4 regions of the Mangrovibacter phragmitis genome follow, and region 3 is predicted to be linked to each of the others. Evidence: predicted binding sites of a transcription regulator. Region 3 holds the regulator's gene; each other region holds the start of a gene.
The links. Region 3 encodes CRP, which controls carbon source genes, mostly activating them, when cyclic AMP is high. Its sites were predicted from a motif close to ATGTGANNNNNNTCACAT; they were not measured.
Positions count from the first base shown of each region.

Region 1: the regulator CRP is predicted to act here: its motif matches at 1,359-1,376, upstream of MPHASIOC01_RS01120 (PTS mannitol transporter subunit IICBA).
Region 2: the regulator CRP is predicted to act here: its motif matches at 920-937, upstream of MPHASIOC01_RS25475 (PTS sugar transporter subunit IIB).
Region 4: the regulator CRP is predicted to act here: its motif matches at 655-672, upstream of epd (erythrose-4-phosphate dehydrogenase).

Region 1 is NZ_CP134782.1:231,959-234,165, forward strand. Features, by position in the region: gene MPHASIOC01_RS01120 (PTS mannitol transporter subunit IICBA) at 1-1,101, opposite strand, end outside; gene MPHASIOC01_RS01125 (glutathione S-transferase) at 1,626-2,207, shown strand, end outside.
Region 2 is NZ_CP134782.1:5,307,836-5,310,042, reverse strand. Features, by position in the region: gene MPHASIOC01_RS25480 (PTS sugar transporter subunit IIC) at 1-505, opposite strand, end outside; gene MPHASIOC01_RS25475 (PTS sugar transporter subunit IIB) at 519-833, opposite strand; gene MPHASIOC01_RS25470 (LacI family DNA-binding transcriptional regulator) at 1,125-2,075, shown strand.
Region 3 is NZ_CP134782.1:3,935,835-3,938,041, forward strand. Features, by position in the region: gene MPHASIOC01_RS19200 (OsmC family protein) at 1-294, opposite strand, end outside; gene crp (cAMP-activated global transcriptional regulator CRP) at 592-1,224, shown strand; gene pstS (phosphate ABC transporter substrate-binding protein PstS) at 1,434-2,207, shown strand, end outside.
Region 4 is NZ_CP134782.1:3,473,333-3,475,539, reverse strand. Features, by position in the region: gene tkt (transketolase) at 1-508, shown strand, start outside; gene epd (erythrose-4-phosphate dehydrogenase) at 867-1,895, shown strand; gene pgk (phosphoglycerate kinase) at 1,938-2,207, shown strand, end outside.

The DNA.
Region 1 (2,207 bases), 2.1 Mb from region 3:
AGCCAGCGGCGCACCAGCACCTTTAGACTGTGCTTTCATGTCGTGCATACGTGCAGTAGCTGCTTCCAGATCGTCTTCTTCTTTTACTTTGCTGGTTTTCAGCAGAACAGAAGCAATCACGAAGGAAACTGCCATGGCGGCGAAAATTGCAGTAATGTTAGCGAAGTAGGTACCTTTCGGGGTCATGGCCAGTACAGCCAGAATAGAACCCGGAGAAGCTGGAGAAACCAGGCCGCCGTGCAGCACGGTCAGAGTAAACACGCCAGTCATACCACCGAAAATAACGGCCAGCAGCAGACGCGGGTTCATCAGCACATACGGGAAGTAAATTTCGTGGATACCACCCAGGAAGTGGATGATAGCCGCACCGCCAGCGGACTGCTTGGCACTACCACGGCCGAAGAACATGTACGCCATCAGGATACCCATACCCGGGCCCGGGTTAGCTTCAATCAGGAAGAAGATAGATTTCCCGAGTTCATGAGATTGCTGGATACCCAACGGTGAGAAGATACCGTGGTTGATTGCGTTGTTGAGGAACAGAATTTTTGCCGGTTCAACAAAGATGGAAGCCAGCGGCAGCATGTCGTGTACGACCATGAAGTTAACGCCAACCGCCAGCACTTTTGACAGCACTTCAACAGCCGGGCCAATGCCAAGGAACGCCAGCATAGCCAGTAACATACCGATGATACCGGCAGAGAAGTTGTTCACCAGCATTTCGAAGCCGGAACGAATTTTACCGTCTACGAAACCATCGAATTTTTTAATGCAGTAACCGCCCAACGGTCCGGCAATCATTGCACCAAGGAACATTGGAATATCGGCGCCAACAATCACGCCCATGGTGGTAATCGCACCCACCACGCCACCGCGCTCATTGCCCACCAAACGGCCACCGGTGTAACCAATCAACAACGGCAACAGGTAGGAGATCATCGGCCCTACCAGTTTTGCCATCGTTGCGTTAGGCAACCAGCCTGTTGGAATAAATAACGCGGTGATAATACCCCAGGCGATAAATGCGCCAATGTTCGGCATTACCATATTGCTGAGAAAACGACCAAAGCTTTGCACCTTGATCTTGATATCGGATGACATAGAACACCCCTTCTTCTGTTTACGCGCTGGGATTCAACCCGGGTTTTATTGTTAACTGTGTCGGCAGAGGTAAGCGCCGAATTGATTCAGTGACGCGAATCTGGCACTTAACCGTGAATCTGTCCAGTCACCGGATATTTGTGTGATCAATATCACTATTTCATTGGGTCTTTATGGGGGTGTTTAGTGATTTTGATCACAAAAAATCAGTGTAAAAAAAACACAATGCGAAAAAAAGATGCCATATGAGCATGTAAATGTGATGTTAATCACATTTTAACGCGCGTTGTTTGTTTGTATTTTGTGATATTCATCACAATCTATTTTTGCGGTTTTTCCTGATTGTGATCAATAGCAACTTCGTGGTGTGGCCTGTCGGAACGGAATGAAAGTAAATTACATGTTAAATTTTTTCTGCAGGGCATGCCGTGCCGCAGGGGAATAGCGTATGATTTGAGGTAACGCTCACTTTTCATGATGTACTGGCATTTCACAATGCTCATTCACTGATGAGGGTTCTGCGCATGAAACTGGTCGGGAGTTACACAAGCCCTTTTGTTCGTAAAATATCGGTGCTGTTGCTGGAAAAAGGCATGGCCTTCGACTTTGTCAATGACTCGCCGTGGAATGAAAATAGCCATGTTGCGCAGTCTAATCCATTGGGGAAAGTACCGGTTCTGATTGCTGATGACGGTGCCTGCTGGTTTGACTCACCAGTTATTGCCTCTTTTCTGGAACTGACTCAGCCCGTGCCAGCCAGTATTCCGTCAGACCCGTATGCGGCTTTGCAGGTACGCCAGCTTGAAGCACTGGCCGACGGTGTCATGGATGCCGCTATTCTCTCTTTCCGTGAACAGCAACGCCCGGCAGCACACCAACTGGAAAGTGAACTGGTGCGCCAGCGGGAAAAAATACTGCGTGGGTTAGATGCGCTGGATGAAGCCGCCAAAAACGGGGCATTCAATACGCAACAACTTGATGTCGCGACTATTGCTGTGGGTTGTGCGATGGGCTACCTGAATTTTCGCCGTATCGCACCTGGCTGGTGTGTGGACCGCCCGCATCTGGTTAAATTGGTAGAGCAACTCTTTCAGCGTGACAGTTTT
Region 2 (2,207 bases), 1.4 Mb from region 3:
GAATAGTCACATTATTCTGTTTTAACCATGCATAGACTCGCGTTGAGTAGATGGAGGTGACCAGGGCGGTGAAAATGCCCTGGCCAGACAAGTACTGAGTGGAAATTTTACCATCTGCATACGGTGCAGCGACCAGCAAGAATGCCATGAATGCCAGCAGACCAGACATCACCGGGTCAAGGTTGAACTGACGTCCAAGGCTGGCACCAATGCCAACCGAAATAAAGAATGTCATCACGCCCATACTGAGGTTAAACGGTAACATCAGTTGTGCACGATATGTTTGGGAAAAATCCAACCAGCCACGGGCAAATGAATTAGTGGTATCAGCAGAAAAGGGTGGAAAGATAAATACCAGCATAAACGAGCCGATTATCATAAAGGGTAACGCGGCAGTAAAACCATCACGAATCGCGATAACGTATTTTTGCTGCCCGAGTTTCCCCGCCAGAGGAGTGAGGGATTGCTCAATAAAAGCAATCATAGACTGATATAACGAACTCATGAATTCACCTTACTTAGTGCGTCGCGTCGATGAGCGACAGAGCAAAATCGAGTACCTTATCGCCACGCTGCATGCCGTAATCCATCATATCGATGGCTTGTACAGGAATGCCTTGAGTGGCGGCCTTATCAGAGAGTGTTTTTAACATATATTTAACTTGTGGCCCGAGAAGCACTACCTGATATTGTGGAAACTGAGTGTCAAATTCGGAAACACCATATGCATCAATCTTGACTTGCAGATTTCTTTCTTCGGCTACTTCAACCATTTTCCGCACCAGAAGGCTGGTGGACATCCCGGCAGAGCAGCACAGCATAATCTTGAACATTGACGACCATCCTCGAAAGATAAAAAGTTGTTGCGCTCATGATTGGATATCATGTGGAAACCGGTTTCCATTTTTGAGATTAAGAAGTGTGATGCTTATCAATTTCTACTAATTAATAGGGTAAATAATCAGATTTACCTCACGGAATTGCTTATTTTTACAGCGCTTAGTACTGGTGTGGAAAATCGGTTTCCATGAAAAACGGAAACAGATATACTGGAAAAATCGGCACGATGAGCTATGCCGTATTCACAATTACAAGGATTATGTGAGACTTGTCAGGGGAGAACGATGTCTACAATCAACGATGTATCACGTCTGGCCGGGGTGTCCAAAGCCACTGTGTCACGGGTGTTGAGTGGTTCGCGCGGTGTAAAGGAAGAGAGTCGTCAGGCGGTACTAAAAGCGGTTGATGAACTGAACTACCGACCCAACGTGATTGCACAGTCGTTGCTCAGTCAGTCCACTGGCTGTATCGGTGTGATTTGTGCACAGGATAATATTCATCAGACAACCGATTATCTCTACGCACTGGAAAAGCAGCTTAGCGAACACCAAAAACATTTGCTGTTGCGATTTGCGAATACTAAAGCGGAAGTGTTACGTGCTCTACATGAGCTTTCTAGTGGTCTGTGTGATGACATACTCATCATCGGTGCGCGTTTTGTGCTCAATATTGAACAAGAAAACGTCATTCTGGTCGATTGTATAGAGCAAGAGAATTCCAATAATATTCAGTTTGATCATGCCTTTGCAGCGGAAACTGCCTGCAACTACCTGGCAAGTCAGGGGCGTCACCAGATAGCATTGATTCACCCGCTCAGTAGTGGGTTTGCCGATCAGGTGTTGTTCGGTTATAAACAGGCACTGGAGAAAAACTTCCTGCCGTTTAATCGCAACCTGGTGTTTATGGGCTCTTCCTCGTCTTCTGTGGCATTGCAGGAACTGCTTAACAATGCCAGTACGTTCAATTTCAATGCGTTGCTGGTTGCTAATGAGCTGGAAGCCCAGCGAGTGATTCCGCAATTACAGGCGTTTAATAAATCAGTACCTGAGGATGTCATGGTGTTTAGCCTGGCAGGTTCACTGCATTTACCGGGCATACCGACGATACCGGCAATTGAATATTCGTTGGATGCGATGGCAGCAAGAATTGTGGCCTGGCTGGATGAAAAAACGCAGATGCTTGGTGGGTGTGTACTCCGTGGCGATCTGATTATTCCGGATATGCGTAAGCGCTGAGAATAAGTGTGGTGGGGGGCGGTTCACTTTGCTTAGTGTAATGTGTCGCTGTTTCCATTCACTTCCAGTGTGGTGAAAGTTCCGTTCACCTGAAGTGATGGGGCTAATGTGGCTTCACAGCCAGTGAACGGG
Region 3 (2,207 bases):
ATCTTTCAGATCTTTCCCTGTAACGATGAAGTGCAGATTAATAGAGGTAAACAAACGCGGTGCTTCTTCCCGGCGTTCAGAAGTCAGTTTGACTTCACAATCAGTCACATTGTGACGACCTTTTTGTAAAATAGAGACCACATCAATGGCACTGCATCCACCTGCTGCCATTAGCACCATTTCCATTGGACTTGGCGCTTTATCACCGGAGTTACCATCCATCAGCACCTGGTGACCTGAGGCGGATTCACCCAAAAATGTTAAACCTTCAACCCATTTAACTCGCGCCTGCATTCTTATTACTCCCAACTAAAGTGTCATCGCAACAGATTACGCGGCATTAACAAAACAGGCAATGGAAGGCGACACAGGTCATGCTGAAACGAGACAATAGAAGACACTACAGGAAACCTGTGCTAAAACAAACAAGATGTAACAGGCTGACAGTGACGTCATACCTGTTACAGAGGAAAAAGCGATTACAGACCAAACGACTTATGGCTCGCTTCAGGAATGGGGCGATTTAATGTTGTAACGCCAACAGGGCCCTACCCTGTCTTTGAGCAAGTTTATAATAGAGGATAACCGCGCATGGTGCTTGGCAAACCCCAAACAGACCCGACTCTCGAATGGTTCTTGTCACATTGCCACATTCATAAGTATCCATCCAAGAGCACCCTGATCCATCAGGGCGAGAAAGCAGAAACGCTGTATTACATCGTAAAAGGCTCTGTGGCCGTGCTTATCAAAGATGAAGAAGGCAAGGAGATGATCCTTTCTTATCTTAATCAAGGCGATTTTATTGGCGAGCTGGGGCTGTTTGAAGAAGGCCAGGAGCGTAGCGCCTGGGTTCGTGCAAAAACAGCCTGTGAAGTTGCCGAGATTTCATACAAAAAATTTCGCCAGTTGATCCAGGTAAACCCGGACATTCTGATGCGCCTTTCATCCCAGATGGCACGTCGTTTACAGGTCACTTCTGAAAAAGTGGGGAACCTGGCATTCCTCGATGTAACCGGCCGAATTGCACAGACTTTGCTTAACCTGGCAAAACAACCTGATGCGATGACTCACCCGGATGGCATGCAAATCAAGATCACCCGCCAGGAGATTGGTCAAATTGTTGGCTGTTCCCGTGAAACTGTGGGCCGCATTTTAAAAATGCTGGAAGATCAAAACCTGATTTCCGCTCATGGTAAGACAATTGTGGTATACGGTACTCGTTAATTTTACTGTATTTAATCACGCATACAGGCACGCTTTAGAGCGTGCCTTTTTGTTTGCACAACCAGGCATCCCTTCAGCTTTACCTAACAAATTCTGAAAATTGTTCATGAATGACACAAAACTGTCACAAATTCGCCTTATTCTTCCCAGGTACTGAAAACACAGCGATTAAAAAATTATTTTTGATCTAACCTTTTCCGGGAGAAATTATGGCAATGCTTAGCTCTTCAGCCCGTCTTGTAATCGCCGCTCTGACTCTGTCCACCACAACTGCATTTGCAGCCACTAACCTGACCGGTGCCGGTGGTACATTCCCAGCGCCGGTTTATGCAAAATGGGCTGCAGAATACCAGCAGAAAACAGGTTCTCAGGTAAACTACCAGGGAATCGGTTCTTCAGGTGGTATCAAACAAATCATTGCAAAAACCGTTGATTTCGGTGCATCTGATGCGCCAATGAGCGATGCTGACCTGGCAAAAAATGGCCTGTTCCAGTTCCCGACCGTTATCGGTGGCGTAGTTCTGGCCGTTAACATCCCGGGTATTAAATCAGGTGAATTAACTCTGGATGGTAAAACACTGGGTGATATTTACCTGGGTAAAATCAAAAAATGGAATGACCCGGCTATCACGAAGCTGAACCCAAAAGCCAAATTGCCGGATACCAACATAAATGTTGTGCGCCGCGCAGATGGTTCAGGCACATCTTTCGTCTTCACCAGCTACCTGTCTAAAGTGAGCCCGGACTGGGCAAGCAAGGTAGGCAAAGGCACCACTGTTAAATGGCCAACCGGGCTGGGTGGCAAAGGTAACGATGGCGTGGCTGCATTTGTACAACGTTTGCCGGGTTCTATTGGTTATGTTGAATATGCCTACGCAAAACAGAACAACCTGACCTGGACTAAATTGTTCGATGCTGACGGTAAAGCAATTGAGCCGACCCAACAAAGTTTCAGCAATAGTGCCAAAGAAGCAGACTGGAGC
Region 4 (2,207 bases), 460 kb from region 3:
CCAGGTGGAAAGTGCCATTGCCTGGAAAGCGGCTGTTGAACGCCATGACGGCCCGACCGCGTTGATTCTGTCCCGCCAGAACCTGGCCCAGCAGGAGCGCAGTGCACAGCAACTGGCTGATGCAGCGCGTGGTGGCTATGTGCTGAAAGACTGCGAAGGCCAGCCGCAGGTGATTTTCATTGCCACCGGTTCTGAAGTTGAACTGGCGGTTGCCGCCTGGGAACAACTGTCTGGCGAAGGCGTGAAAGCGCGTGTGGTTTCCATGCCGTCAACTGATGTGTTTGATAAACAGGATGCCGCATACCGCGAAGCGGTGCTGCCAAAAGCAGTTGCTGCCCGTGTGGCAATTGAAGCAGGCATTGCTGACTACTGGTTCAAATACACTGGCCTGAACGGTGCCATTGTGGGCATGACCACCTTCGGTGAATCTGCACCAGCAGAGCTGCTGTTTAAAGAGTTCGGTTTCACCGTAGAAAACGTAGTGAAACAGGCGAAATCTTTGCTGTAATCACCTCAGCCATGTTCGTTTTATATAGCCGGGTAATTTGCCCGGCTTTTTTACGCTCGTGATATCCTCTCTGGCAGTAAATTATTCCATTATTCCTGAAGAGTATTCTTGTGCAGATTATCTTCTAAGCAGTGAAATGGCGAAAAGTGTGATGCAGGTCAGAAGAATGAGTGATAACGCAGAGGGAATATTCCCTTTATTCCTTATTTCTAATATGCTGGCTGAAGCGTTTCAGTAATTTAAAATGTTCGACATTTAACCAAACAGTCGTGATTTATGGCTGGCGAGGATTCCCCTGAGGCGGTGGCTGCATTACCCTGTTTGCCACAACATTGCTCAGAATCCTGGCAGGAGAGATATGACCGTACGCATCGCGATAAATGGCTTTGGTCGCATCGGGCGCAACGTGGTTCGGGCACTTTACGAATCCGGTCGCCGGGCGGAAATCACCGTTGTGGCAATCAACGAGCTGGCTGATGCCGCTGGTATGGCGCATTTGCTTAAATACGATACCAGCCATGGCCGTTTTGCGTGGGAAGTTCGCCATGACCGCGAACAGCTCTTTATTGGTGACGACACTATTCGTATTTTGCATCAACGGGATATTACCTCGCTGCCCTGGCGGGCGCTGGATGTGGATATTGTGCTGGATTGCACCGGGGTCTATGGTAGCCGTGAAGATGGTCTGGCTCACATTGAGGCTGGAGCCAAAAAAGTGCTGTTTTCGCACCCAGGCGGTAATACGCTGGATGCCACCGTGGTTTACGGTGTCAATCATGACCAACTCCGCTCCACAGACCGCATCGTTTCCAACGCCTCCTGCACGACTAACTGTATTATTCCCGTGATTAAGCTGCTTGATGAAGCCTGGGAAATTGAATCAGGAACGGTCACCACCATTCACTCTGCGATGCATGACCAACAGGTGATCGATGCTTACCATCCGGACTTGCGCCGTACCCGGGCAGCCAGTCAGTCAATTATCCCGGTCGATACCCGGCTGGCTGCAGGCATCACCCGTATTTTTCCGAAATTTTGTGACCGCTTTGAAGCTATCGCTGTACGAGTACCAGTCATTAATGTGACGGCGATTGATTTGAGCGTTACTGTGTCACATAAAGTAACTGCGCAAGAGGTTAACCTGTTGCTGCAAAAAGCGGCACAGGGGGCATTTCATGGTATAGTTGACTATACGGAATTACCGTTAGTCTCGACCGATTTTAACCACGATCCACATAGCGCTATTGTGGATGGTACCCAAACCCGGGTAAGTGGTGGGCACCTGATCAAGACATTGGTCTGGTGTGATAATGAGTGGGGCTTCGCCAACCGCATGCTGGATACCACGTTGGCGATGTCTGCAACACCGATATCAGGTAAGGCGTAATTTGCGCCTGCAAAACTTTTAGAATCAACGAGAGGATTCACCATGTCTGTAATTAAGATGTCCGATCTGGATCTGGCTGGTAAACGTGTTCTTATCCGTGCGGATCTGAACGTACCGGTTAAAGAAGGGAAAGTGACTTCTGATGCGCGTATCCGTGCATCTCTGCCTACCATTGAAATTGCCCTGAAACAAGGCGCAAAAGTGATGGTGACTTCCCATCTGGGTCGTCCGACTGAAGGCGAGTACAATGAAGAATTCTCTCTGCTGCCAGTTGTGAATTACCTGAAAGACAAACTCTCTGCGCCGGTTCGT